2 regions of the Lysinibacillus sp. CNPSo 3705 genome follow, and region 2 is predicted to be linked to the other one. Evidence: riboswitches for the same ligand, from Rfam matches in the RefSeq annotation. Region 2 holds a riboswitch; the other holds the start of a gene.
The links. Region 2 has a riboswitch for FMN ahead of ribE (riboflavin synthase). Riboswitches for the same ligand answer to the same signal wherever they lie in the genome.
Positions count from the first base shown of each region.

Region 1: another riboswitch for FMN. It lies ahead of PVA17_RS04215 (ECF transporter S component); the one in region 2 lies ahead of ribE (riboflavin synthase).

Region 1 is NZ_JAQZSD010000007.1:26,494-42,275, reverse strand. Features, by position in the region: gene PVA17_RS04255 (pseudouridine synthase) at 404-1,135, shown strand; gene resA (thiol-disulfide oxidoreductase ResA) at 1,462-1,995, shown strand; gene resB (cytochrome c biogenesis protein ResB) at 2,009-3,673, shown strand; gene ccsB (c-type cytochrome biogenesis protein CcsB) at 3,670-4,857, shown strand; gene PVA17_RS04235 (response regulator transcription factor) at 5,312-6,028, shown strand; gene PVA17_RS04230 (ATP-binding protein) at 6,021-7,802, shown strand; gene sigX (RNA polymerase sigma factor SigX) at 7,880-8,413, shown strand; gene PVA17_RS04220 (RNA polymerase subunit sigma) at 8,410-9,714, shown strand; FMN riboswitch at 9,986-10,182, shown strand; gene PVA17_RS04215 (ECF transporter S component) at 10,404-10,988, shown strand; gene PVA17_RS04210 (SH3 domain-containing protein) at 11,940-13,463, shown strand; gene PVA17_RS04205 (sodium-dependent transporter) at 13,955-15,301, shown strand; gene glnA (type I glutamate--ammonia ligase) at 15,601-15,782, shown strand, end outside.
Region 2 is NZ_JAQZSD010000006.1:79,731-95,512, reverse strand. Features, by position in the region: gene PVA17_RS04030 (NCS1 family transporter) at 1-702, shown strand, start outside; gene PVA17_RS04025 (hypothetical protein) at 740-949, shown strand; gene PVA17_RS04020 (hypothetical protein) at 1,166-1,693, shown strand; gene PVA17_RS04015 (hypothetical protein) at 1,712-2,116, shown strand; gene PVA17_RS04010 (amino acid permease) at 2,553-3,917, shown strand; gene pgeF (peptidoglycan editing factor PgeF) at 4,001-4,765, opposite strand; gene PVA17_RS04000 (transmembrane-type terpene cyclase) at 4,932-5,555, shown strand; gene PVA17_RS03995 (VanW family protein) at 5,720-6,706, shown strand; gene PVA17_RS03990 (HAD hydrolase-like protein) at 7,122-7,739, opposite strand; gene PVA17_RS03985 (YibE/F family protein) at 8,049-8,825, opposite strand; gene PVA17_RS03980 (YibE/F family protein) at 8,825-9,949, opposite strand; FMN riboswitch at 10,196-10,321, shown strand; FMN riboswitch at 10,446-10,571, shown strand; gene ribE (riboflavin synthase) at 10,715-11,353, shown strand; partial or broken gene ribB (3,4-dihydroxy-2-butanone-4-phosphate synthase) at 11,448-12,041, shown strand; gene ribH (6,7-dimethyl-8-ribityllumazine synthase) at 12,093-12,560, shown strand; gene PVA17_RS03960 (spore germination protein) at 12,745-14,190, shown strand; gene PVA17_RS03955 (Spo0B domain-containing protein) at 15,104-15,782, shown strand, end outside.

The DNA.
Region 1 (15,782 bases), on a different contig from region 2:
TCTCTTTAGGTGGTGAGATGTATCTGTTTTAAGACACTTTTTAGCGGGTGTCATTGGCTGAAATAGAGGACTCAGTCTAAGAACGCCACGTCCTGTGGCAATTTTTCTGTGACGAAAGCAAGAAACATCTGCTGGCCCAAGCGGCTCATCGTACGCCCGCCAGAAAAGCGCCAAACCAAAACGGAAAACAACTCAAGCTATGTACAAATTATCCAGAAACTAGTTGATAAAAACTATTTCAAATCATTTAATTATTTATCCATAATTAGTTTTTCTTTAATAATGTATAAAAGTATGACATAATTTTCACAGATTAGCGGGAAAAATAACCTTATTCATAATATGCGAATGAGGTTTAATGCTTGGTGTCAAACCAAGGTGAAAGAAAATTAGAGGTGAAAGAATGGAAAGATTACAAAAGGTCATTGCATATGCTGGTGTGGCGTCTAGACGTAAGGCAGAACAATTGATTGTAGAAGGTAAAGTTAAGGTGAACGGAGTCGTAGTGCGTGAGCTAGGTACAAAGGTATCCAACTCAGATACGATAGAAGTAGAGGGCGTGAAGCTTGAGAAAGAGGATAAGGTTTATTATTTACTATATAAACCACGTGGAACAATTTCAGCTGTAACAGATGACAAAGGACGCAAAACTGTCACAGATTTGTTTAAGCATATTCCGCAACGAATTTTCCCAGTTGGCCGACTCGACTATGATACATCTGGCTTATTGTTATTGACAAATGATGGGGAATTTTCTTATATGCTGACACATCCGAAATTTAAAATCGACAAAACATATATTGCTCGTGTTAAAGGTGTTCCAACGATTGAAGGTTTAAAAAAGCTTCAACGAGGAATTAAGTTAGAAGATGGCAAAACAGCTCCTGCAATGGTTAGTATGACTTCATTTGATGAAAAAGCAGGTAAGGCAATCTGTGAAATTACGATCCACGAAGGGCGAAATCGTCAAGTGCGTCGCATGTTCGAGGCGATCGGTACTCCAGTAGTTAAACTAAAACGTGAACGCTTTGCCTTTTTAGATTTATTCGGGCTAGCTCCGGGAGAATATCGTGAATTAACAAAGCATGAAGTGAAGCAATTGCGCGTGTTAGCGGAGACAGGAAAAATCGGATAAATCCGCATTTTCTATGAGAAAGTGATACATCTATGTGTAATAGCAATGTATTCACTTTCTTATTAGTGAAATCGTTCATAAATCATTCATAATTATTAGCTAAGCGTTTCTGCTTCATTTTGCTATAATAGGTGAGAATAGCTAACCTAGTTTAATTGCATCCTGATGAAATCGTTTCCACTTTTTGTGAGGTGGCGTTTGCGCACGAGTGAACATGTAAATGCTGAAAATTAGATGGTAAAATCTATACATATGGATGTTTGTATGAAAAGCTTAGCGTTAGTTGTAGTTACTCTAAGCCGTAAATTGATAGGGGGTTTATTAACTTGGAGAAAAAGAAAAAACGTCTCGTCATTCGTACCATTATTTTGGCAGTCTTAGTCTTAGCAATTGGTTACACGGTATACGGAACAGCAACAAAGGATAAAGTAGAGTTAATAGCAGTGGGCTCTAAAGCACCAGACTTCACGTTAGTAGATTTAAACGGTGAAAAACATAAGCTGTCTGATTATAAAGGGCAGGGAGTATTTTTAAACTTCTGGGCAACTTTTTGTGGGCCGTGTGAGAGAGAAATGCCTGCAATAAATCGTCAGTATCAAGTCTTTAAAGATCAGGGTGTACAAACATTGTCGGTCAATCTTGCGCAAACAGATTTTGAAGTACAGAATTTTGTCGATAGACATGAATTAACGTTCCCAGTAGTTATTGACAAAACGAAAAGCGTTAGTACTACCTACAATGTAGGTAATTTACCTGCAACTCTTGTCATTGATCCAGATGGTAAAGTGGCCAAAATTATTACTGGTGAATTAGAGGAAGGAAAAATTGCTTCGTACATGGAATTAGTGAAGCCAAAATAAGGAGTAAATGACTATGGAAAACATTATTTGTGCTTGTGGTCATAGTAACCCATATGGCACGAAGCTTTGTGAGAAATGTGGTCGTCCTTTAACTGAGGAAGGTAAACAAACAAAAGTTGTTGATATGCGCTACGACGGAATGGCGATTCGCTCAAAAACGTATAACACAACAATTGTCGATAAAATTTGGAATTTCTTCTCGAATGTAAAAGTCGGGATTGCCCTTATTATTATAACGTTAGTTGCAGCGTCAATTGGAACAATACTACCGCAAGCGATGTATGTTAATGTCCCTGAACCTAGTAAAGCAGAGTATTATGAGAAAGTGTATGGTTTGTTGGGCAAACTCTATAATAATTTAGGACTTTCTAATTTGTATAGTACTTGGTGGTTCCAAATTTTAGTGGGCATGCTTGCGATTTCTATTATTGTTGCGAGTTTAGACCGTGGTTTACCATTACACAAGTCTCTAAAAAATCAACGCGTTAAACGTCATGAAAGTTTCATGAAGCGTCAACGTATCGTTGCGGAAGGACAAGTGCCAAACCCTGAAGAAACGCTAGATAAAGTTGAGCAAAAAATGACTGACCTAAAATATCGCGTTCGTCGTGATGGAAGTGCATTGCTAGCAGAGCGCGGCCGTTTTGCTCGATATGGCCCATACATAAATCATGTCGGTCTCATTATCTTTTTAGCAGGTGTTATGCTGCGCTTAGTACCTGGTTTTTATGTGGATGAGACGATTTGGATCCGTGAAGGTGAGACACGAGCTATACCAGGGATGGACGGCTATTTTATTAAAAATAATAAATTTATTTTGGAAACCCATGACAATAAGCCACAGGACGAGCAATCAAACCAAGGTGTCAATGCTATGGCGAAAAACTATCAAACAGACATCACATTGTACAAACAACCTGACGGAGCTCTTCCTGGAGATACAGACAATCTTAAAAAATTGAGAGATTACTCTATTCGTGTCAATCATCCGTTAAAAGAAAACAGTTTTGCACTGTATCAAATGAATTATCGCCTCAATGAGTTGAGACAGATGAATTTTAAATTAGTGAATAAAGCAAATGAAGAAGAGTCACTAGGACAAATTGAAATTGATTTAACGAATCCTAAAAAGGAATATGATTTAGGAAATGGTTCTTCAGTACAGATTCTTGTGTATACACCAGATTTTTCTGGTTTTAAAGATGGTGAACCACAAACACAAACATCAATACCAAATAATCCAGCATTTATATTTAAAATGACAACACCAGAAACGCCAAAAGGTGAAGTAAGCTTTGTAGAAATTAGGAAGCCACCTTTTGAACCACTTGGTGAAAACAAATATAGAATGAAATTCACAGGAGTAGAGACGCGTAATTCATCAAACTTTACAATTCGTAAGGATAGTACGATACCAATGTTATTTGTCGGCGGTATTATTTTTATGATTGGTGTAGTAATTGGCTCGTATTGGAACCACCGACGTTTATGGTTACAGGTGGAGCCTGATGGCCGAGTATTGATGGCTGCCCATGTGAATAAAAATATGTTCAGTATGAAAAAGGATTTAGATACAGTCACTACATTTGCTGGTCTACCACCATATGAAGATCAGTTAGATGCGTCAGAAGATGTCAAGAAATCCACAAAGGAAAAGGAAGGTGACAACAACTTATGAGTTTGATTGACATAAGTAGAAACCTATTATTTGTAGCATTCATAGCCTACCTAGTTGCGACTTTTTTATTTGGTGGTTCGATAAAACAATCGAATGCAACAGGCAAAAATACTGAAAAATGGGGTAAGGTTGCAATTGTTGTCACGATTATAGGTCTACTTTCGCAGCTTGGTTATTTTATCACTCGTTGGATTTATGCAGGGCATGCACCTGTTAGTAATATGTTTGAATTTACGACTGCGTTTGGCATGTTCATTGTTGGGGCATTCGTTTTGATTTATTTTATTTATCGCGTGACGGCCCTAGGCTTAGTAGCATTACCTGTGGCGTTATTAATAATTGCTTATGCGGCGATGTTCCCGAAAGAGGTAACTCCTTTAATGCCGTCTTTACAAAGTCACTGGTTAACCATTCATGTTATTACAGCTGCTTTAGGGCAATCACTTTTAGCAATTAGTGCGGTAGCAGGACTAATTTATTTATTGAAAGTAGTTGATTTAAAGAAACCTTCTAAACAACGTTTCTGGTTAGAATCGGTAATGTTCTTCCTTGTTGTAGTCCTTGGTTTCGTAATTGCTACATGCTTTTTTAGTTTGTTGGGTTACGATTCAACATATACTTATGTTGATAAAGAGGGTAATGGACGTCAAATTGAATACAAAATGCCGCCACTATTTGGTATGAATGAATATAAGGCAATTGAAGAACATGGCATGTCTCCGTTAGTAGAAATGCCTCCGCTCATTAATGCGAAGAAATTAACAACAGTTGTGTGGTCATTATTAGTAGGATCTGTTTTATATTTATTGATTCGATTAATTGCACGACGTCGAATTAGTGCGATTTTCCAACCTTTTGTCAAACGAGTAAATTTACAATTAGTTGATGAAATTGGTTATCGTTCCGTGTTAATTGGTTTCCCAGTATTTACGTTAGGTGCTTTAATCTTTGCAATGATTTGGGCACAACTTTCGTGGAGTCGTTTTTGGGGATGGGATCCGAAAGAAGTGTGGGCACTTATTACATGGTTATTCTATGCAGCATTCCTACACTTACGTTTATCAAAAGGTTGGGAAGGTCAAAAATCTGCATGGTTAGCATTAATTGGTTTCGCAATAATATTATTTAACTTAATTGCTGTTAACTTGATTCTTGCAGGTTTACACTCATACGCTTCGGCTTAAACCAATTAACTTCTTTCAGCAAAAGTCTTTTGTATCGAAAGTGAGAGACAGGTACAGAAGTCTCCTACCTTTATAGGTGGTAGATAAAGGTGAATTTAAGTGGTACAAAAAACCTGCTGAAATAGAGGAACTTAGGCTAAAAACTTCACATTCAGTGAAAACGCCTGAGTGACCAACCTCGTGTCGGCCCAAAGCCTCCGGCGGATGTCACGGAATCATCGCATCCGGCTAACTGACATGCAGCCAGCAGGCCTAAGCGTAAAACCGATTCCGGATGCAATTATGCCGAGATATAATTGATTTTGAGCACATATGAGATTTTTTACGTCGCTAGTATTGGAAAGAAGAGGCCTTCTTGCTGTGGCAAGAAGGCTTTCTTTTCTTTTCTTTTCAATATGTGCTGTACCATGTACAATAGAAGGTAGAGAAAGATTAGAAGAGAGGGATCGTGAAAGTGTCAGAAAATATTTCAGTATTAGTAGTAGATGACGAGGATCGTATTCGACGCTTATTAAAAATGTATTTAGAGCGAGAAGGGTACCTTGTTGACGAGGCAGAAAATGGTGAACAAGCGATCGAAAAATCTTTGGAAAAAGAGTATCATTGTATTTTATTAGATATTATGATGCCTGAAAAAGACGGACTTGAAGTTTGTGCGGAAATCCGTGAACGAGCAGCAACACCAATTATTTTATTAACTGCAAAAGGCGAGGAAGCGAATCGTGTACAAGGCTTTGAGCTAGGAGCAGATGATTATATTGTAAAACCATTTAGTCCTCGTGAGGTTGTGTTACGTGTGAAGGCTATATTACGTCGTTCACAAGCATTCTCACCTTCGACAAATGCTTCTTCTTCAAAAGATTTAGTTGTGTTCCAACATTTAATGATCGATCATGATGCTCACCGTGTAACAGCAGAAGGTATAGAAGTAAATTTAACGCCTAAAGAGTATGAATTGCTTTATTTCCTAGCTAAATCACCAGACAAAGTATTTGACCGTGAACAATTACTAAAAGAAGTTTGGCATTATGATTTCTTTGGCGACTTACGTACAGTTGACACACATGTAAAACGTTTACGCGAAAAGCTCAACCGTGTATCTGAAAACGCTGCAAAAATGATTGTTACTGTATGGGGCGTTGGTTACAAATTTGAGGTTGTCAATGAATAGAATATGGAATAGTGTTGTCGGGAAGCTATGGGTAACCATATTGCTTCTCGTTTCATTTGTATTGTTTGTTTTCACGGTTTTAATGCTTGAGTTTCTTCAGAATTACCATATGCAACAAGCAGAAAGCTCCTTGCGTCAAACTGCAGCAACAGTTGCAAGTATAGTAGATGATAATGAAACAGCAGAGTCGACTTCGGAATTATTAAAAGATATTTTACCTGAAAGTACAAATGCGCTTATTGCTATTAACCATGATAGAGTTTCTTTCGCTATGCAGGAAGGTGTCAATAAAAAAGAAATACAGGATATGATTTTAGCCAATAAATCGTTTCAAGAAGTTTTTCAATCAGATAAACCGATTATTAAGGAAATGATGATGCCATCTTCCACGGACGAAGAAAAATTGGAATCGTATGTTGTGCTCGGTTTCCCGCTAAATGTGGAAAATGCTGTACACGGAGCTGTCTTTATTTATCAAAGTCCGGATGCGCTGCATAAAACATCGAAAGAGACGACGAAAATTGTCTTTCTATCAGCTTTCATAGCCTTTGTGTTGACGACATTTTTTGCGTTTTTCCTTTCATCACGTATTACGTCACCATTACGTAAAATGCGTGAGCTGGCGTTTGAAATTTCTAAAGGGAATTTTGAAGCGAAAATGCCGACTACACAAAATGATGAAATTGGCCAGCTTGCAGTTGCCTTTAATCAAATGGGCCGTCAATTGAAACACAATTTAGAAGTGATCAACCAAGAAAATGAACAGCTTTCCAATATATTAACATCGATGACAGACGCAGTTATTACCTTTAATCGTGATCGTACAATATTATTAAGTAATCCACCAGCGGACCGTTTAATGCAAAAGTGGTTTGTCAATAAGGGGTCACAAAGTGCGAAGCCAATTCCGCCTGAGCTTTATCATATGCTCGATCATGTACTGATGTTTGAGGATAAGCTTGAAGAAGAAATAGAAATGGATGGCAGTTACTATACGTTTACGATTAGCCCACTTTATAGTGAGGAATCGATACGTGGAGCGGTTGCGGTTATTCGTGATATGACGGAGCAGCATCGTTTAGAAAAACTGCGTTCAGACTTTATTGCCAATGTGTCTCATGAGCTACGGACGCCAATTTCAATGCTCCAAGGTTATTCAGAGGCTTTAATGGATGATGATTTTATACAGGATCAAGAAGAACGTAATGAGATTACAAAAATTATTTATGATGAATCGAAACGTATGGGACGTCTCGTAACAGATTTATTAGATCTTGCGCGTATGGAATCGGGGCATATGACGCTGTACAAGGATGAGCTTCCAATTAATTCGACATTTGAACGTATTACTCAAAAATTTGCACAGGTTGCAAAAGAGAAAAATGTTCGCCTAATATTTGACAGTGAATTTAATGACGAAGCTTCGATTAGTATAGATGAGGATCGAATTGAACAAGTATTAACGAATTTAGTGGATAATGCTCTCCGTCATACTGATGAAGGGTCAGTAACAGTGAAGGTTGAGCAGGAGCCAACCTTTGCCAAAATATCTGTCCAGGATACAGGGCATGGTATTCCTCAAGAGGACTTACCATATGTCTTTGAACGTTTCTATAAAGCAGACAAGGCGCGTACACGTTCTAAAGGCGGAACTGGCCTAGGTTTAGCTATTGCTAGAAATATTGTCAAGGCACATTCGGGCAATATTATGGTAGATAGTGTGCTAAAAGAGGGGACTACCTTCACCTTTTATTTACCTTTTGATTCATATTAATAAAGAGTGGTATTAATTGGATGTAACTTCTGTGGACATTTAGACGACAAATATAAAGAGAACGGGGGTGGAGTGCTTTGAATGACTCCGTGTTCCATCGATTATACGATGCATATCATCAAGATGTGTTCCAGTTTCTTATTTATTTAGTAAAAAACCGTACACTTGCTGAGGATTTAGCGCATGAGGTTTATGTTCGCGTTTTGCGCTCATATGATCAGTTCGCAGGAAATAGTAGCGAAAAGACTTGGCTTTTTGCTATTGCTAAAAATGTCGCTATTGATCATTTTAGAAAGCAGGCTGTACGCCAAAAACATTCACTTGATTTTTTTGATTGGGAAACGGAACAGCTACATTCAACCACACCATCACCGGAAGACGTGCTGCAGGCCAGTGATGAATTTATGCAGGTACAATCAGCACTTGAACACTGTACTGGTGACCAAAAAATGGTCATTATTATGCGCTACTTTCAAGATTTATCGATTGCAGAAACTGCACAAATACTAGATTGGACAGAAGCGAAGGTAAAAACCACTCAGCATCGTGCTATTAAATTTTTAAGACAACAGCTACAACAGGTTAGAGAACAGGAGGCGAAATGGCAATGACACATAACCAATTTGATGATGACCAACTTGAGCATCTATTAAATAATGCCCCTAAGCTTTCTGACCGCCGTTCAAAAGAAGAAATATTAAATCGATTATTGACAGATGCTCGCTTGCAGGATAATGCTCATCTTCAAGGAGCTATACAACAACCAATAGATGATGAAATAACAGCACAAGAGCAACAACACGGTAATCCTCCACAACAAGAAAGTACAGAGACAGCAACAAAGAAGAAAGTTCATAAATGGCCAATTTTTATGAGTGTTGCAGCAGTTTTCGCTTTAACAGTATTTACAGGCTCGACGTTGCTAAATCATAATGATACAAAAATAGACCAGGCTAATGCGCCTGAAACCTCTCAATATTCAATATCGCCAGACGATCATGTAGCGAAAAGCTCTATCAACCATGATAAGATGATGGAATCCAACAACATCGTAGCAGAACATTCAAGGATCATGTCTCTACGATCATCTGTTTATGCGGAAGATTTAACAGATGCAGTTGTATTTCATATTGGTTTGGCCAATCGTGATAAGAAAAGCGTGCCGATGACGTATATCATTCCAAATGAACGAGTAGCTACTGATTTTCCGAAGAAAAAGCCTACAACATTACAAATGTATGAAAAGTATGCGCCGCAAATTGATGAAAAAGCAAATGGTTTTACTAACTATCATCCATATAAAGGAGAATTGAAGGAGAAGGGCGATAAACTCGTTCATGTTTTGCCGAAGAAAAATGATTATGATGTTGCTTCAGCAGATACGAAAGAATATTTAGATACTTTACAGGATACATTCTCAGATTCAGAGTATAAAGATGTTGAGTTTGAAAATTCTGATGGTACAGCCTACAAATTTTCTAAGGATGAAGAGCCAAGTAAGTCTATGACCTTAACAAGCGCAAATCATTTTAATTATTATTTATATAAAGATGAAAATGGAGCTGAATATTTATCACCCGATACTCGTAAAACTTTTTCCACTGTTACAGAAGCGCTTACCGTTATGCGAAATAAAAATGATGATGTATACGTTCCAGTTGTACCGGAAAATATAACATACAGTGTGAAAGAAGTAGCAGAAGGTGTTATTGTTACATTTGATGAGCCGCTTGATTTAACGACCATGGATACTGTTCGTGCAACTCAAATGATAGAAGCTATGATGCTTACTGCTGCAAGTTTTGAACAACAAATACGTCTAGACAATGTTGTACAGGAAAGCTGGGAAGGATTTGATTTAAAAAACTTCTTGCCAAAGCCTGTAGGAGCCAATAAACGATATATGCCATAAACAGCCTAACAACAAAAATAGAATTAAAGAAATTTTTTGGAGCATTCTCGCCACTATATGTGCGTGAATGCTCTTATTATTGCAGCGAAAGCAAAGCATCCTGCATCCTGTACAGAAATGTCTCTCACCTCAATAGGTGGTGAGATGGATATGGACTTAAGCTCTTTTCATGCGCTTAAAGCATACAAGTTTAATCGGAATTTTTTAAGCAAAGCTATTTACTTTTCTCTAATAATTCATTATAGTAAGGCTATGAAACAAAAAAATAATGATTCATCTTCGGGGCAGGGTGAAAATCCCGACCGGCGGTAATAGAGTTGTAAATCGCTAATGTTTCCTTTAAGACATATTAGCTCGCATATTTACGAAAGGCTCTTCAGCCCGCGACCTGTGCAAATATTTTTTTGCATGGCTGACTTGGTGCGATTCCAAGGCCGACAGTTAAAGTCTGGATGGGAGAAGATGGAGGTACGATCGTCATTCATTGTTATGAATTTAACTATGTACGAGCGTTTTTTCGATGTGATTTCACACAGCGTATGCTCAGAAAATAGTTAATTAATGGCGTTTTTTAATCTTGCCTATTCTCCCTTATGCTCTTTGCATAAGGGTTTTTTCATGATGATGATCGATTAGGTCGTAACCTTTCTTCTTGCGAGATTGAATCAGCAAAGAGGAGAGAGTTTTCAATGAAGAAAAATGTTAAACTTCAATCGTATATTACGATTGGCATGCTGAGCAGTATTTCGTTTTTATTAATGCTTTTTAATTTCCCGATTCCGCCGTTTCCAGCGTTTTTGGAAGTGGACTTCAGTGATATGCCAGCATTATTAGCGGCGATTACTATGGGACCTGTAGCCGGTATTTTAGTAGAATTATTTAAAAATGTGTTGGACTGGGTTTTCTCAGGCACGCCAACGGGAGTACCGGTAGGACATATCGCGAACTTTGCAACAGGTATTTTATTTATTCTACCAGTGAGCTTTGTATTTAATCGCTCCAAAACAGTTAAAGGCCTTGTCGGAGGTTTAGCTGCTGGAACAATTGTAATGGCAGTAGGAATGAGCATTCTTAACTATGTTGTATTTTTACCTATGTACACTTACTTTTTAGGTATGGAGCCTGTTGTAGGTGATTCACTATATAAAATGATCGTAGCTGGTATTTTGCCATTTAACATTGTGAAAGGTATTTTAATTACTATTCTCATGGCATTACTATTCACAACAATGCGTAAATGGATTCATCATCAGCGTTCTATGTATATGAGTTAATTTCTAGAATAAAGTTTGATTTAGGATAGTGTTCAAGTAATGACACCTCATTGGACTGTTAAAGTCTAGGAGGTGTTTTTTGTTGCTTAAATTTGCAATTGCAGATTTTTTAGATGAGAAAGAGTTACAGAATTTAAGCAATATACACTGACCTAACAAGATGGTATTAAGGTAACACAATTACTAGATATTGACGAATCTCAATCGAAGGAATTTCTTAAAAGATATTGTGGGCGATATACATGTAAGAAACCACTTCTACAATACAATCGAGAGGGAGAAGAAGGTCTAATTTTTCTCAACGGATGATACATTACCTATAAGTGTATTTGAATTTGCTCGTTGTGTATCTGAAATATCGTAGGCAAGATGTTTGGTTATGCTCCTGCAACTGTATTCAACAATGAGATAATTGACGTTGTTTGTGAAATGAGAGAAGAATTCGTGCATTGATTCAGAATTTAGAACTAGCAGGTTTGATTGAGGTTGATAGAATGTTTCGAAGAAAGATGGTTCTTTTGCTAAGAGCAATACCTATAACATCATACATAAGGGGAGGCAATTCCTCCCTCTTTTTATATACCACTAAAGTACGAAGGTGACATTTTGGTATGTTGCTTTTAGATTCCAAAAGTAACTCAATTGTTTCAACTTTGAGTCAGCTTACAACAACAATCGTAGAAAGCTTACAGAGCGTGATAGATTTTGCTTGGGCTTGTTTCAATGGACTTTAGGAAGCTTACTTATTTCACAAAAAAGTAAAAATCCAACAATCGCTATTTACACCGAATTAAAATTAAACAATATATGTTTGAGATATCATTTATCACTTGAAAATGTTAAATAAAGGGAATGTTGACTATTACCCCTATCTCAAATATTGGGTTTATGATAATATATATCTGAATCTTTTATCTTTAAAAAATATGAAAGGAAGTGTAATAATCACATATGAAAAAGATATTGAAACCTTTGATTAGTGTGATTGCCATTGGTACCCTCTCTCTATCTATAAACATAGATAAAAATGTATTAGCTAATAATATTGCAAATACATGTAAGTATGATTCGGCATCGAATGTAAACCCTGATTATTCCACAATGAACTGTTTGTTAACCGAAACAGCACTGAGTTATGATGTTCCACCTGAAATTGTGAAGGCAATAGCGGAAGGTGAAAGTGGAAATTGGCGTCATTTCGATAGTAAAGGTGAAGCGATTGTGACAGCAGATAATGGAATTGGCATTATGCAAATTACAAATCAAGCTGGCTACGATCAAGATAGACTAAAAAGCGATATTGTCTATAATATTCAAGCTGGTGTAAAGACTCTAGATGATATGTTTAAGCGGAAGGATTTGCCTAGCATCAACGGTGGGGAAAGAGATGTATTGGAACATTGGTACTTCGCTATCATGGCTTATAACGGTACTAAACCAGTAAATAGTCCAATTGTCCAAGCAACTAATGAAAGAAATGCAAATGCCTATCAAGAAAGAATTCTCCGAATTATTGAGAAATTGGAATTAATAGACTTAACAGAGCTGCCTTTTAAACGCGAACATTTTCAATATGATTCTAACAGCAGGGAAAATATTAAATTTTCAGCGATGAACTATAAATTTGATGTACCATTAACAAAATCAAAGTATTTTTTTAAAACAAATCAGAAAGTTAGTGCAACAACAACTAATGTAACATTAAGGACAAGACCTACTAAGGATAGTCCTGCTATGGGTACTTTACGTGAAGGCGAAATTGTTACCATTACGGGTCCTTTTGAATATGAAGAAGTATCAACGAAGAAAAACCATTTTGTTTGGTATCCTGTGAAAAGAAATGACGGGACAAAGGGGTATGTAGCATCAAGTTATTTAAACTACTCAGCTTCAACACCAACACCAACGCCAACACCTCCAGTAACACCGCCAACAACGGGAAACGTTGATGTATCAAAGTTTGCTGATTACAATGCAAACCAATACTGGGCTGAGGATTTTAAGTGGGCAGTCAACATCGGTATCATTAGTGGATACCTAAACGTGAAAAACCCATCAACAGGCAAGTACGAAAACTTACTTAAACCGTACACTAACTTAACGGAAAACCAAATGTTAACTATCCTATTCCGTTACTTCAAACCATCAGAACTAGCTTCAACGAAAGCTAATACTACATGGTATGGTGACAAAAACTACCAACTGGCTACAAAATACTCTCTACCAGTTCTAGGTGCAAACACAGCATCCAAACAAGCCATTGCAGGTAAGGATATCACACGGGGTAACTTCGCTCGTATCTTAGCTTCAATGCATTATGGTAAGACTTTATCTCAGTCAGAAGCTATTAAATTCCTTCGTGATAATGGTTTAACAACTACTAAAACAAATGAAGAGTTTAAACCAAATGATTCTCTAACAAGAGCGCACGCAGTGGCATTCTTCCACCGTTACGAGCAAATATTCAATAACTAAATTCTGCTTACAAGTGAAAAGGTGACTATAAAAGTCATCTTTTCTTTTTTATGTTTAATAAATCCTTTCTTGACACTCCTCGAACCTTTCATAACTTAATTCATTGACACAGATTGCTTGATGGGAGCTACAACGTCTTTTGTTAAGTTACTGGAGTGATTGAGAAAGTATAACAAAAGGACTTGTGTGTAATTTTACGCACAAGCCCACAGATTGATGTGTGATTTCATTCATTGTTTATCCTCAGAGGTTCTTCTATCCCCCAGCCTACAAACGCACCCATTACACGATATCGCATGATAGAAACTATGTAATCATATACAGATACATAGGTTGGTAATACTAGTATCAGAATTTCGAGGTTTTTTATGTAGAATGGTAGAGGTGTTGGATAATATTACGCAAAAGTAACATATAGAATTAATCTAGTCGAGTGTATTATTTTATTGTAGAATAAGGAAGAGTTGAGTAAGTTAGAGGAGTTTGAAGAGATGAGTGGAAAAAAGAGTCAATGGTCTAGTAAACTAGGCTTTATTTTAGCATCGGCTGGAGCTGCAATCGGACTGGGGGCAATTTGGAAGCTTCCATATGTTACTGGACAAAGTGGCGGGGGAGCGTTTTTCCTGATTTTTGTTCTATTTACATTGTTGATTGGTTTACCGATGTTATTATCAGAATATATTTTAGGTCGTGGTACACAGTCTGAGGCTGTAACTGCCTATAAAAAAATTGCACCTACGAAAACAGGTTGGGCTTGGGTTGGGCGCATGGGTGTGCTCGGCTGTTTTTTATTATTAAGTTTTTACAGTGTTGTAGGGGGTTGGATCTTTATATACAGTGGCCTTGGTGTGACTGGGGCTGTTATTGATTCTTCCGTTGATCCTAGTGAACTATTTGCAAAGATTGTAGGAACACCTTGGATTACATTACTAGGTTTAGGGCTGTTTACGCTAGTAAATGTAATAGTTATTTCACTTGGTGTGCAAAATGGTATAGAAAAAGCCAATAAGTGGATGATGCCTTTATTATTCCTTATGTTTATTGTGCTTGTTATGAGGGCTTTAACATTAGATGGAGCAATGGAGGGGGTTAAATTCTTCTTATGGCCTGACTTTTCCAATATCACTGGAAAGGCTATATTAGAAGCGTTAGGACAATCCTTCTTTGGCTTAGCGGTAGGGTTTTCTTGTCTTGTGACGTACAGCTCCTATTTAAAGAAAGATGTGAGCTTACCTAATTCCGCAGGCTCCGTTGTTCTTCTCACTGTGCTTGTATCGTTTTTAGCAGGATTAGCGATTTTCCCTGTTGTATTTGCTTTTGATTTAGAACCAGCATCTGGACCCGGCTTACTGTTTATGGTTCTGCCAACAGCATTTAGTCAAATGCCATTTGGTGAAATATTTTTAGCGATGTTTTTATTATTATTTTTATTCGCAACGTTAACTTCTTCATTCAGTTTGTATGAAATTATCGTAGCGGCATTTATGGAGAAGGGACGTATGTCTCGTTCTGCATTGACGATGCTGCTAGGTGTAGTAGTCTTTATTGCGGCGATTCCTGCAGCGCTTTCATCAAGTACATTAGCTGATGTATCAATTTTTGGAAAAACGATTTTTGATGCAACTGACTTCTTAGTTTCTAATTTAATGCTTCCGTTAGGTAACTTATTGATTGCTATCTTTATTGCGTATGTAGTTGATAAAGAATTTGTGAAGAAGGAATTATTAATAGGAAGTCAAATGGGGCAGGGGTTCTATTCAACGTATCGATTACTGATGTTAATAGTAGTACCTTTTGTGATTATCGTTGTGTTTGTCAATATGCTTTTACAATATTAAAGTGAGTAGGTTGCATTCCGTTTGAAGGGATGCAACCTATTTTAATATCGTTTAGTGACCCGAAAGCGAGCGATAGGTACAGAAGTGGTGGGGATGTATACGCATACTGCAGGGCGTCTCCTGCTTTTGGATAGAATCTGTCAAAGGGGCTCTATTTATCTGAAAAAAAGATACATATATTCGATAAAATGCATGTAATAAAACCTTACATTAATATTGTGTTTTTCATCCTTTTAATGTATTTTAAAAACAGTTATAAAAGAATTGTGTTAATTAAAATTACATTGGAGTGGTGAAGAATGAAACGTTATACAAAAGAAGATATTAAATGCCGCGTCAAGGAAGAAAATGTGAAATTTATTCGCCTACAATTTACTGATATTTTGGGAACAATAAAAAACGTTGAAGTACCAGTTAGCCAATTAGAAAAAGCATTAGATAATAAAATTATGTTCGATGGTTCATCAATTGAAGGCTTTGT
Region 2 (15,782 bases):
GCTGTTGCCTCTGCTGATCCGATCAATGCACTACAGCAAAGTGCAAGTGGCTTTATTTTAGGAATCTTATTGTTAATGATTGTATTAGCACAATGGTCGACTAACACCTCTGCAAATGTTATCCCGGCTGGAACAATTTTCTCGAATATCGGTGGGCCAAAAGTGCCGTTTTGGGTAGGGGTTGTTATTGCAGGAATCATTGGTATTCTAGCACAACCATGGAGTTTATTTAATGTGTTAGTCAATGCACTTTTAATTATCGGGGGAATTTTAACTGCGATTGTTGGTATTTTATTTGCCGATTATTATTTAATCCGTAAACGTCGTGTGCATGTAAAAGCACTTTATGACTTAGATGGTCAGTTTAAATATTTGAAGGGCTTTAACTTAGCTGGTTTAATCGCTTGGATTATCGGTGGTGCAGTGGCAAATATATTTTCCACTTATTCTTCATTAGTAGGGTTCTTTGTAGGGGCACTTGTATATTATGTATTAGCGAAGTATTGGTGGTTCAAAAAATACCCTCAAGCTGAGCTAGAGGATCCAAGTGATGCAAAATATTTAGGAATTACAGTCGGTCACAATTTGGATGAACTATTTGGACAGCAGCAAACGCCTGCTCCAACTGTCGTTCCAGAAGAGAATGATGTCGTTGAACAACCAGATCCGCTGCTAGAAATCAAAGGTCTGAATAAAAATTAACCACCCAAGATATTCACAAAAAAGGTGAGGTGATTGCATGTCAGAACATCAACAAAGCATAGAGGAAATAAAAAAAATAGATCAGTATTTAGATAGTGGCTATAAAATCAAATATGTTTATGAAAATCTAAGTGGAATGTTTGTAGAATTTGCCCGTCAAGAAGAGGTTATTCTGATGCAAATTCTAACAGCAGATGCCCGCAAATACTTCTCAGCAAAGCTCCAAGAACAGACGTTGTTACAATAACAAAAAAACTCTATTCCATTCACGCCTTTCATGATGGGATAGAGTTTTTTTACGTATGTTTTTACTCAAAGCTGGTTGGTTTATAGCTATAACCAGTTGAAATGTTTCTCACAGTGGTGGTTAGAACCGTCAAAATTATGAATAGAACAGCCAAGGCGACGGAAAGAGCCGCAGAAGTCGTTTAACGTCAAAATCGTGGATAGAACAGCCAAAATCGTGGATAGAACAGCGGAAGTCGTGGATAGAACCGTCAAAGTGATGGATAGAACGGCCAAGGTGACGGAAAGAACAGGCAAAGCGACGGATGGAAAAGCTGAAGCGACGGAAAGAACCGAAGTGACGGAAAGAACCGCCGAAGCGACGGATGGAAAAGCCAAGACGACGGAAAGACCTGTAGAAGTCGTAACCGTCAAAATCGTGGATAGAACAGCCAAAGTCGTGGATAGAACCGTCAAAGTAATGGATAGAGCGGCCAAGGTGACGGAAAGAGCCGCAGAAGTCGTAAACGTCAAAATCGTGGATAGAACAGCCGAAGTCGTGGATAGAACCGTCAAAGTGATGGATAGAACGGCCGAAGCGACCGAAAGAAGAGCCAAGGCGACGGAAAGAACAGGCAAAGCGGAAAGAACCGCCGAAGCGATGGATGGAAAAGCCAAAGTGACGGAAAGAACAGGCAAAGCGACGGATGGAAAAGCTGAAGCGACGGAAAGAACAGGCAAAGCGGAAAGAAGAGCTGAAGCGTAGGAAAGAACAGCCAAGGCGATGGAAAGAACAACCAAAGTGACGGAAAGAACAACCAAAGTGACGGAAAGAACAGGCAAAGTGACGGAGGAAAAGCCACGACGACGGAAAGAACAGGAAAAGCGGAAAGAACCGCCGAAGCGACGGAATGAACAGCCCAAGCGACGGAAAGAACAGGCAAAGTGGAAAGAAGAGCTGAAGCGACGGAAAGAACAGCTAAAGCGGAAGAACCGTCAAAGTAACGGATCGAAAAGTCAAGGCGACGGATATAAAAACAGCAAAATCGCTGATAAACCTCCGACAATCGCTGATAAAAACAGCAAAATCGCTGATAAACCTCCAACAATCGCTGATAAAAACAGCAAAATCGCTGATAAACTTCCGACAATCGCTGATAAAAAGCTTGTTAGCAGCGAAACTTTATAGTTTAGCGGCGTTCTTTGCTTGGTTGGCGGCGAAACTCAAAGTTTTAGCGGCGAATTCCAACATAAGCCGTAAAATTTAGGAAAACTAAAATCAGGGTTGAAAAACTTTGTATAGAATTTTACACAATATTAAGGGCTTGACTGATGGAAAGCCAAAACGACGGATGGAAAAGCCAAAACGACGGATGGAAAAGCCAAAACGACAGATAGAACAGGCAAAACAGAAAGAAGAGCTGAAGCGACGGAAAGACCCGCAGAAGAAGTCATCCGAAAGAACCGCCAAAGTCATGGATAGAACACCAAAATGCTTAAAATCCTTATTTTATTATTGCTATAATCGTGTTTTTCCTAAAAATACAATTGTGTTTTTCAATGGAATTGATTATTATTATAAGATAATTCATCGTAGAAAGAACTTTAGAAAGAGGCGTAATTTAGTGGCAAATAAAGAATTAAAAAGGGGATTAGATGCACGTCATATCCAAATGATTGCTCTTGGAGGCACTATTGGCGTGGGCTTGTTTATGGGGTCTGCAAGTGCCATTCAGTGGACAGGACCTTCTGTGCTCCTTGCATATGCTATAGCAGGTCTATTTATTTTTTTCATTATGCGAGCAATGGGAGAAATGCTTTATATGGAGCCGAGTACGGGTTCCTTTGCAACATTTGGCTATAAATATATACACCCATTAGCAGGTTATTTAACAGCGTGGAGTAACTGGTTTCAGTGGGTTATTGTTGGGATGTCAGAGATTATAGCAGTAGGCACGTATATGCAGTATTGGTATCCTGATTTACCAGCATGGATTCCAGGATTGATCGCCATGGTGATTTTAGGTGTGGCCAACTTTATATCTGTTAAAACTTTTGGAGAATTTGAGTTTTGGTTTGCTATGATTAAAATCGTAACGATTGTTTTAATGATTATTGCGGGCTTTGGTCTTATTTTCTTCGGGATTGGTAATGGAGGCGTGGCAATCGGATTATCGAATCTTTGGAATCATGGAGGTTTCTTTACTGGCGGCTGGACAGGTTTCTTCTTTGCGTTATCATTAGTAGTTGCAGCCTATCAAGGTGTTGAGCTCATTGGGATTACAGCAGGAGAAGCGAAAAATCCTCAAAAAACGATTACGAATGCGATTCAAAGTATTATTTGGCGTATTTTAATATTTTATATTGGTGCAATTTTTGTTATTGTAACGGTTTATCCTTGGGATGAATTAGGCACGATTGGTAGCCCGTTTGTTGCAACTTTTGCGAAGGTTGGAATTACCGCTGCGGCAGGTATTATTAATTTTGTGGTCATTACAGCAGCAATGTCAGGTTGTAATAGTGGAATTTATAGTGCTGGACGTATGCTATATACACTTGCCATGAATGGACAAGCACCTCAATTTTTTGCGAAGCTTTCTAAAAATGGTGTTCCGATATTTGGCACTGCAGGCGTGCTAATCGGATTGTTTATCGGCGTTATTCTCAGTTATATTGCACCAGGAAATTTATTTGTCTATGTATACAGTGCTAGTGTATTACCGGGGATGGTCCCGTGGTTTATTATTTTAATCAGTCAACTACGATTTAGAAAAATAAAAGGTGAACAACTTTCCAAACACCCATTCAAAATGCCATTTACACCATTTACAAACTATATAACGATTGCCTTTTTAATAATGGTGCTGATCGGTATGTGGATTAATGATGATACTAGAGTTTCACTTATTGTGGGCATTATTTTCTTAGGTCTTGTGATCATGAGCTATTATGTTTTTAGAATTGGAAAAGATCGTCCCGTTAATAAATAATGAAATGTAAAAAGGATGTATTTCTCTACTATGAGATACATCCTTTTTGCTTATTATCATTAATAGTGGATTGTCCCTTTTAACTACTGTTCTTTACGCATAATGAAGCTTAAATGTCTGCCAGTCTGTTTATCTTGACGGTAGGAAAAACCATCTGGGCTAAGGAATGTGCATGTTGTATCAATCAAAATCTGCTCAACTGGAATACCTGCAAGCTCACATTGTTTTTTTACAGTTTGCTGATTATCGATATGATATTTATTTGTTTGTGCATTGTAATACATAAAGTCCTCGGCATAGCCTAGGTTGTGGAATTTTTCATAAACATCTGCATCCACCTCAAATTTCTGCTGACTAAGTGCCATACCGATTTGGACGTGAAAATGTTGTGGATGACATTGCTCATGCTCTATCAAATGTTGGAAAAGCTTTGATGTGACTTCCTTGACGGTGCCTTGCCAGCCTGAATGCACTACGCCAATAAGGCCATTAACTTTATTATAAAAAATAACAGGTACGCAATCTGCTGTAAAACTACATAAAAGTAAATTCGGCTCTAATGTATAAAGTGCATCGGTATTACTAATGGCAGTGTCCATTTGCTCAGCGCCTCGTCCTTTATCAGAAATCGTGACTTTATGGAAATTAGCACTATGTGTTTGTTGCGTGCAAATAAAATTATTTAAGTCACAATTTAAAGTAGCTGCTAATTGTTTTCGGTTTTTTAGCACATCTGCTTCATTCACACATGTATGGAGCGCCATATTGTTATGTTCCGGCTCGATGTCATCCTTTAAGGTAGTGCCTGCAATAAATTGGTCGTTATCATAATAAATTTTAGTTTTCATATTATCACCTCGTCTTACTATATATGATTGGTTAATGAATGTATAGGCGCTTACTCTTTAGATTATTTGAGCCATAAGTATTTTCTACAATTCCTATGACATAAACAATAGATTTCTTCACATATAGTATCGAAGAATGATAATTAGAGGGAAGGAGTTTGTAGATATGACGCAAGAAAAATTCATATTGATCAGCCAATTTGGCATGTGGCTATTTTGGATTATTACATATATATTAATCATCAAACAAGGAATAAAGGATAAGAGATATGGCATGCCTATGGCTGCAATTTGTGCAAATATTTCATGGGAATTTATTTTTTCATTTATGTTTCCGTTAAATGATTTGATGAGGATCCTTACTTTCCTATGGTTTTTTTTGGATATCTTCATTCTGATGCAATTTTTACTTTATGGTTATAAGGAGTATAAAAAAGTTATTCCGAGAAAGGTATTTTATTCATCTTTTTTCATAACACTCGTAGTAAGCTTTTTCACGATTTTAGCGCTGATGCATGAATTCAAAGATACAGCAGGCATATATGCAGCATTTTTCCAAAATCTGATGATGTCAGGGCTTTTTATCGCCTTATTCATACAGAGGGGGAACTTAAGTGGACAATCAATGGGCATAGCTGTTTGTAAAATGATCGGTACTGTGTTTGCGGCAGTTTGCTTTTATTTGTATTTTAGAACGCCTTTGATTACTATTATTTCGCTTGCAATCTTTATTTATGATTGGATTTATATAGTATTGATCTTTAGGTTTAAAGTGAAATATGCAAAATGAAAAAATGATTCCGTGGCATCATCTATAAAAAAATAGCGCTCTACAATTCAACTTTGTAGAGTGTTTTCATTTTATAAACAAATAAAAATGATGAAATGAAACACACTATCAGCAATACACGAATAAGATGTCTCTGTAGTATATCGATAGGGTAGGTGTTTTATTTGAAAAAGAAGTGGATAACCACATTATCCATTATTTGTACAGTTGGGCTAATTGGCTGTCAGGGGAAAAATGTAGATGAGAAAAAACAACAACAACAAATTCAAGCGTCAGAGCAAAAAGCGGATGATGTAAAAAAGCCTGTTACCTTACAACAAGCAGAGCCCGTCGTGGTTGAAATCGAAGACCCTTCAACAAAAGCTATCATCCAAACAATTGCACCGAAGGAAATGGACTACGAACGAGATCGACAATCGTATACAGAACAAATTAAGCAATTAGCAAAAGATTTGGCGCGAGGAAACGAAAAAACAACCGGCTATGATAAGCGGATGATACTCGATAAGCTTGATGATCAAGGAAAAGTAATTAAAGGTAGTCCTTTAATTGTTTTAAAAGAACGTGACTTAGTAGAGAGAATATTAGAAGCATCAGCAACTGGTGGTAAAGTGGAGTTGCCCTTATCTGTTACAGAAAGCGGCTATAATTTTGAAGACATTCCGTATTTAGAAGACGTAGCTGTTGGGTCCTATACAACTTATTTTAATACTCATGATGCAGGAAGAAATAAAAATATTGAACTTTCTGCGAAGGCGATTAATAATGTTATCGTTGGAAGTGGTGATTATTTCTCCTTTAATACAGTTGTTGGACCTAGGGATGAAGTTAATGGTTATCAGCCTGCACCAGAGATCATCAACAAAAAGGTTGTGATGGGCATTGGGGGAGGCATCTGTCAAACGTCCTCAACCTTATTTAACGCGGTTGATCAAATACCGGTGAAATTTGTAGAACGTCACCACCATTCATTGGATGTCGGGTATGTTCCAAAAGGAAGAGATGCTACAGTTTCCTATGGTGGTTTAGATTTTAGATTTCAAAATACAACTAACGTACCATTTTTAATTAAAGCTAGCTATAGTAAAAATTCTCTTACAATTGAGATCAGAACAGCAAAAAAATATGTAGCCAACTTGAAAAAGCCATAGTTTTTTTCATAGACACTTACAATGTGTCTTTTTTTTGTTAGAACTGCAGAAAAGAAATATCGCTGACACTTTTCATACATAAGTATTTAGTGTTGTCGCTTCGCTTTCGTATTATCCATTAAATTAGAGTGAAGATTTGGCGACTCCTTGTGGATTAGAGAAAGAGGAACGAAGGCTACGACCAACAGTTCCTATGATAACGCTTTGTGATCAACTTCGGTGCCGCTGCCGCTTCGCTTTCGCGCAAAAAACGGAGACCTTTGAGCGAGCATTGCAAGTAAAGCGGCTCCTTGGACGTCCCTAGGAAAGTGCCCAGTCCACACGGTAATTACCCCCTCACTTTGCCGAAAGTCCATACTTTTTTTCAACTACAATAGGATCATAGCCATTTTTTAATCGCTATGATCCTATTCGTTTAGATAATATTTAAAATCTCTTGAGGTGTAGCTACTTTGTACTCGGGATCTTCTTGGCATACAACTTCAATAGCGTCATATCCCCAACCAACCCAAATAATAGGTACGCCCACTTTTTTGCAGGCTACAATATCTCTTTGCTCATCACCGATGTATAAAACTTCAGAAGGGGTAATGCCTGAATCCTTTAAAAATTTTTTTATTACTTTATCTTTTCCGAAAATACGGTTTGAACAGAGAACATTTGATACACAATGAATGCCGTTCATTTTTAGAAATTCTAAAATATTCTCTTGTGAATTAGAGGAAATAATAAGGATTTTATAGCCTCTTTTATCAATTTCCAAAAGGACATCTTTAATGCCATCATAAAGATGAACATCATTTAATGACTGACGATACAAGCGATAAAACTGTGGTAAAATCATGGGCAATTTATACATTGGGAAGTCGAATAATTTACTGCGCTCCGCTATAGATAATTTTTTTAATGATTCGATTTCCTTTAACTCTATTCCTTTAAATTTATATTTTTGTGCAATCGTATTCCAAGCTGATGTAAACACTGCTGTAGAATCTGCCAGTGTTCCATCAAAATCAAAGATAATATATTTCATTACAAATTTTCTCCTTTATAATCTAGTTGTAAAGACGTTTTTTCTTGAAAATGTTACTGCCTATTCAAAAAATAATGACATGATTATACAGGATATGAAACAGCGTATTGTAAATTACCCTTGATGAATAATTTTTTTACTAAAGGGTAAATGTTTTTTTTGATGAAAGGGAGTAAGGTATCTTCTTTGGTAAATATTGTACCGAAAAATGCGTTGAAATCAATAACGAAATCATCTTTATTATGTAGTTGAATGGACAAAAATGTACCTGTCATCCGTTGGTATTGAGCAGGGTGACAGGTACAACTATTATGAAGCATCTTGTGTTGTATCTCGTTTTTTTGTTAAATAATAGGCATTTACCGAGGAAGTAATAGGAATGATAAGTGCGATGCCAATGCCTGCGCAAAATATCATAATAAGTTCAGTGGTAAATACTTTAGAATTAATGATTTCGCCAATTGAATAAGATAAATCTTTAAACCATATGAACAAGCTTAAATAACCACCAAAGAAGGCGAAAAATAATGTATTTGTATCTGTACCTAAAATGTCCCTTCCAATGCTTAAACCTGATGTAAATAATTTTTTTCTGCTAATGAAAGGATTATGATGAAGAATCTCATGCATGGAAGTAGCAATGGAAATAGCAACATCCAAAATTGCCCCAATCGTACTCATAATAATAACGGAAGCGCCAATTTGCACAAAATTGACGCCAATATAAAGGGAAAATATGCTAATTTCCTCAGAGGATTCTTCCCCGAATCCACGAATCATTGATTTCTCCGTTACAAAAACAATGAATAGTAATAAAATTACAATCGTAATCATTGTAGAAATGAATGCAGTTACCGTTTTACTGCTCATTTCATTAATAAAAAATAAGCTAATCCAGCTAATGACGGTACAGGCAATGAGCGTTAATAAAATCGGGCTATTTTTCTGACTGGTCATTAAAAAGATAGTTATAAAGAGCACTCCAAAGTTTAAAAATAAAGATAGAAAAGAACGTACACCTTTTTTCCCACCAATAACAATCATTAATATGAATAAAATGGCCGTTAACCATACTAATACATTCATTATTTTGCCCTCTTTCGATTAATGAAAAAAATAGAAGTGTATAAACTGATCGGAATCGTTAAGACAACACCGATTCCCCCTGCTAGGGCTCTCGCTAATTCTAATGAAAGGTTCATGGAAAGTGTTTGCCCCAATGGATAAGAGTTTTTCAAATATAAAATCAACATAGGGATTGAGCCACAAATATAAACAAAAAACAAAATACTTGTAATCGTTCCCATAATGTCTTTCCCGATATCAATTCCTGAGGTTTTCAGTGCTTGGTCAGATAGATCTTGGTTTTGCTCAAATAAAGCGAACATTGAAGAAGCCATTGTGATGGAGACATCCATTACAGCTCCTAGTGCTCCAATAAATAACCCAGCCATAAAAATTACTCGATATGGGCGCGTTAAAAATTGCATCTCTTCATATCGAATTCCGTTCTCGTTTGTGATCCACAAAACTAAAGCGCTAATCAATAACGAAATAAATGTTCCAATAAGTGTTGCAACAATCCCCGCATATGTTTTCTCGTTCAAGCCGTTAATGAGAATTAAAGAAATGACTGTAAATAAAAGAACACATGCCCCGCTAATAACTATCAAATTTATATTGGAATGTATATATAAATCTAAAGCGTAGGATAAGACAAGAGAATTTACAACTAAACTGATGATAGAAAATAACCCTTGTCTTTTCCCAACAATCAGCAAAGCAACGATAAAAATCCACGCCACTATCAAGACAAACTGATCACGTTTTACGTCTAAAATTGTCCCAGTTAAATCTCCATTTTCGTTTGTATTTGCTTTTATAGAAACAAATAATTTATGTCCAACATGGTACTCTTGATCAAAGGCTCCAGATGCTGAATACTCATTGGTAAAATGAATAAGCTTACCTTTTTTTTCACCATTTTTTAATACAGCTGTAATTTGCTGAGTATATAAATGATCATCATTTTCATACATATCCGTTACAAGATTTGATTCTTTTAATTCTGTTTTTATAACTTCTGCAATTGGACGGTCATAAAATCCTTCATTGTGATAAACGAAAAAAACAGAAGCGATAAAGCAAATTGCGATAAAAGTATAAAATATGACTTTGTTAAACGATTTTTTTTTCAAGATGGTTTGCAATAAAAAAACCTCCAATGTGAGAAGGGAATCTAATCATATTCGTTGCGTTCATTGTTAATGTTAAGCAGATAAAAAAATGCCATTATAAAGTAACGTGCTAAATGACTAGAGGTTCCTTCATTTAAGAAAAAAACCAACGTTAGTACAAATTTATGAAAGCGAAATTAGGTAGAGAAAAAAATTTCTATTAAGAATTATCTGGATAATAAAATAAAATAGTGTTATCGTTAGAAATAGCTAAATAAAAATATCCTTCAGGGTAGGGTGAAATTCCCAATCGGCGGTGATGAAGAAATTCAAAGTCCGTGAGCGCAAGCTGATTTGGTGCAAATCCAAAACCGACAGTTATAGTCTGGATGGGAGAAGGGTAAAAGTATGAGCTTTTTAAATTCGCTTGAGTTTATAAGGTTTCTTTGAGTATGCTTTTATGTTAACTACTTCCCATTTTATAGCGGGAAGTAGTTTTTGTTTTATTTAGCTAAAAAATTGAATAGCAGTAGTTCTTCGGGGTAGGGTGAAATTCCCAATCGGCGGTGATGAAAAAATTCAAAGTCCGTGAGCGCAAGCTGATTTGGTGCGAATCCAAAACCGACAGTGACAGTCTGGATGGGAGAAGAACGATGAGATGACAGCCTATGGAAAAAATATTATATCCATAAGGTTTATTTGTTGACGTCTTATGTAGATAAACTCCCAAACCCCTTTCATGTAAGGGGTTTTTTGTTTGAACGGAAATTTATTAAATGATTGAAAGCAGGTGAAAAAATGTTTACAGGAATTGTTGAGGATATTGGTACCGTAAAAACCATGCAAAGTGATCGGCAAAGTATGAAAATTACCGTAATTTCAAAGCAAATGGTAGAGGATGTAAAGCTCGGAGACAGTATAGCGGTCAATGGTGTTTGTTTAACAGTGATACATTTTAATGAACAAGAGCTAACGATGGATGTAATGCCTGAAACAGTGAGCGCAACAAATTTACAGCAGCTCGTAGTTGGAGATCCGGTAAATTTAGAGCGCGCTATGTCGGCTAATGGACGTTTCGGTGGTCATTTTGTATCCGGACATGTAGACGGGATAGGGAAAATAGTGCGCAAGCGACCATTAGCAAATGCAGTCTATATTGATGTTGAACTATCGAAGGAGTTAACGAGCTACTGTATACCAAAGGGCTCCATTACAATCGACGGAACGAGTTTAACCCTCTTCCATGTCGAGAAAAACGGTATCACAGTATCACTGATACCTCACACATACAAGGAAACTATTTTAGGTATGAAAAAAATTGGTGATCTCGTCAATGTTGAAACCGATTTAGTTGGAAAATACATTTTGCATCAACTTAAGCGTGGACAGGAAGCACCAACCATTTCAAGAGACTTCTTAGCAAAAAACGGGTTTTAACTTCTAGTAGAGTCCAAATATCTGCAAGATTTTAGACGCAATTATGCCGAGGCATAATGGATCTAATACATTTTACGAGCTGGAGGTGGCGATATTGCTACATTCAATTGAAGAAGCATTAGAGGATTTAAAACAAGGGAAGATGATTATTGTAGTAGATGACGAGGACCGAGAAAACGAAGGGGACTTACTCGCACTTGCGGAATTTATGACCCCAGAAACGATTAATTTTATGGCGACTTATGGAAGAGGTCTTATTTGTACGCCGATTTCACAGGAGCTTGCACAAAAATTAGCATTAAAGCCTATGGTTAGTATTAATACAGATAATCATCAAACGGCATTTACCGTTAGTATTGATCATGTAGACACAACGACTGGAATTAGTGCCTTTGAACGGGCAATGACTATACAAAAAATGCTAGAACCACAAGCGAAAGCTACGGATTTTCGTAGACCCGGTCATGTATTCCCGTTAGTTGCAAAGGAAAATGGTGTATTAGAGCGTAGAGGGCATACAGAAGCTACAATTGATTTGGCCAAGCTTTGTCATAGTATTCCTGCGGGCATTATTTGTGAAATTATGGGGGACAATGGCAAAATGCTTCGCTTTAATGACCTTGTTAAATATGCAGCGCTACATCATTTAAAAATGATCTCCATAGAAGCATTGGCCACTTATCGTCGTCAACAAATAATGGAAGAAAATAAAATGTCTATATAAAAGGAGAAAAGAACAATGGTTAAAACATTTGAAGCACAATTGATTGGTACGGATTTAAAAATAGCAGTAGTAGTTGGTCGTTTCAACGAATTTATTACAAGCAAATTATTAGACGGTGCATTAGATGGTTTAAAGCGACATGGTGTGGATGAGAATTCTATCGATGTCGCATGGGTTCCTGGTGCATTTGAAGTTCCGTTCATTGCAAAACAGTTAGCCGAAACAAAGAAATATGATGCAATAATTGGATTAGGTACAGTAATCCGTGGCTCAACAACACATTATGATTATGTATGTAATGAATCAGCAAAAGGAATTGCTAATGTATCACTAACTACAAATGTACCTGTTATTTTTGGCATTGTTACTACAGAAAGTATTGAACAAGCGATTGAGCGTGCAGGGACTAAATCAGGAAATAAAGGCTATGATGCAGCGATGTCTGCTATTGAAATGGCGAATTTAAAGAAGATGATTGGATAAGTTTTTCTAATAATAGTATGAAAAATTCGTAGGTGAATTATTCTGAAAAAGCATTATGAACTTTAAAGTTTTCTTGCATATTTTTTTAGACCATGGGGAAAATAGCCGTAAGTGTATTTGTGTTATTACTCATAAATGTACTAATTAGGAGCTGACTCAGTAGGAGATGAGGGATATTTCTTCAATGCAACAAGAATTAAATTTGAAATCTTTGAAGTCACTATTTCAACGCTCTGCTGATGTAATATTCCAAGAATATTTATTTCAGCAACATAAAGTACATTTGATAAAATGTGAAGGAATGATGGATGAGCGGTTACTGCAGACTGTTATTGTACAACGAGTACAATCATTATTTGCTGGAAAATCGGAGGAATTGTTAGAGGAACATATACAAAATAATTTACACATTCCTCATCTTCAGAGAATAACAAGTAAAGATGATGCGATAACTAGAGTCTATAAAGGGCATGTTTTACTATATTTTGAAAATCTGAATTTGTTGTATTCGAGTTATATCGCAAAAAAACCAAATCGGGAGCCTAAAGAAACAACTCTTGAATTAGTTGTCAGAGGTCCGAGAGATGATTTTATTGAGGATGTTTTTATTAATATTGCTTTAATACGAAAACGGTTACCTACCAATTCATTAAGTGTTGAAACATATGAACTTGGTAAACGCTCCAAAACAACCGTAGCTGTACTTTATTTTGAAGATGTCGTCAATCAAAAGGTGCTTGAGAAATTGAAATTACAGCTACTGCAAATTGATACGGATATTGTATTTAGTGGGGATTTATTGATGGAAAGAATTGAACAAAGCACTAAAATTATACCAAGACATGATTATACTGGACGTCCTGATTATGCTGTGCAAGCATTAAGTAGAGGGCGCATTATTATCATAGTTGATGGTGTATCATACGCCGTTATTACACCTACAAATTCAATGTTACTCTTTAAATCCGGTGAGGATAATGAGTATCCGATTATTATAAGTTCTATGGAGCGTATACTACGAATAATAGCTATTTTAATAAGTGTACTTTTACCAGGTTTTTGGATTGCACTTACAACCTACCATCAAGAGCAATTGCCATTCATTCTGTTGGCAACAGTTGTTGAGTCAAGAACGGGTCTCCCATTTCCAACTATTCTTGAAACATTAATGATGCTTTTTATGTTTGAATTATTTCGAGAAGCAAATATACATTTACCCAATGTTATTAGTGGTTCCATAAGTGTTGTTGGGGGGTTGATTATTGGGGATGCAGCCATTAAATCGGGTGTTACGAGCCCCTCCATGATTGTAGTTATCGCTACTTCCAGTATTGCAGCCTATACACTTATCAATCAGTCTATCGTAACAGCAATGAGCATTCTCAGGATTATCATCATTTTAGCATCTGCCTTTTTTGGGTTATTTGGATTTTTCATTTCGGTGTTCTTCATACTTCTTTATACTGCGAATATACGAGTATTAGGTGTTCCATTCTTAAATATGGGTGCAGATTTAGATTGGCAGGAGATAAAAAAATCTTTATTTCGCTTATCTCCAGCAGGTTATCGTACGCGACCTAAATTTTTAAATGTACAGGATAAGACAAGGACATCGAGTAGGAAAAAATAAATATTTAAAATGTAGAGATCGGGCTTTTATAGGCCTGATCTTTTTATATCTTATTTCACTTGACCTTTTATTAACTTGAAGCTTTACGATGAATTTAAAAAGTCAATTACATTAGGGTAAGAAAAAAGTATCCAAATGGCAAAACGATTTCATGCCCTTAGTCTTTTGCAAGAAAAGGAAGACTTGGCCGTTGGATTAGCTTCAAACGCTGAATTCCGTCATTGATATGTATAGTTGCTATAATATTACCTTTCCAGAAATGTGCTGTAAGACGGAAATTAAATTAGAAACTTTGATTTTCGTTCAACATTATATATTGGAAGAGAACTTCCACATGGTTATTGTTACAATTCAAGCAACGAGTATGAAGGAGAAAAATATTCAAGGGTCCGTCAATCTTAGGAGAGGACGCTGAACCGATTACAATTTCCTTTAAAGATTATTTGGATGAAGCTCTAACGCTTCCTAAAAGGTTAAAAGGTTGAATTGATCTAAACAACAAAGATGGAATGGAATAAGTAATATATAATAAGAAAGGGGGCATGATAAAAGTTTGTTTGGCTTTTTAGTTTACTTTCTAGGGAAGGATTATTAAACTAATGGTTGCAACTAGAAGGGTGTTTCGCTCGAAGAATAAAAATTGTTTTAGAATTTTATCAGTCCTGAACAAGACTTCTCCAACATTAATACGGGAAGGAGATAGCCCAAAAGTAAGGGGCAAATAAAGTGGGTTGGTAATAGTCAAAACTTGCTTGGGATGATAAGATAAGAACGAATAGTGTTATTTAGAGAGGCGAAAAATCTGGAATCTTATACATAACAAAAAGCCGATTCCGGACGTCATTATGCGAAGGCCAAGCCCAACTAAATTAAGGCATTATTCATGTCTATAGATGAGGAAGTACCAGTTTGTATGAAAACACGAAAAATAAAACTAATTTTACTACTATCAATTATCTTATTAATATTGTTTACAAGTTTAAACATCTTTACATCCTACATAAAAATGAAAAAGACAGTTGAAGAGTCAATAGCTAACCAAAGTCTAGAAGCTGCTAGTTCTATTGCATCTTCAATTGATATAGAGGCGTACAAACAATTTTTAGATAACCCTGTGAAAAACGATTATTACTGGCAATTAAGAAATTACTTAAATGATGCAAGAGTAAAAATAGGTGCCTTATTTGTTTATACATTAGAGATTGATAATCCAAAGGTATCCAAAGCAATGATTATGGGTTTACCACCTGAATCTAAAGGCTTTGATATCGGAATGGACTGTACAGTACCCGAGATGCAAGTGCAAAGAGCTTTTAAAGGAGAAACTTTTGTAACAGAAGTAATAGCAGATCCTATATACGGGTCTTACTTAACTGTTGGTGCACCGATCAAAGATAAAGCAGGAAAGATTATTGCATACATAGGAATTGATATTAGTGCAGACACATTAAATGGCATCAAGGGAAAAGTTATCAAAGACAATCTTTTTATCTTTATTTTTAATGGTTTGCTCATTTTAATCGTTATCTGCTCTGTTTTCTTCTTACAGAGATGGTATCAAAAAGAAGTAGCGAAGGAAGTTGGAGCGACAG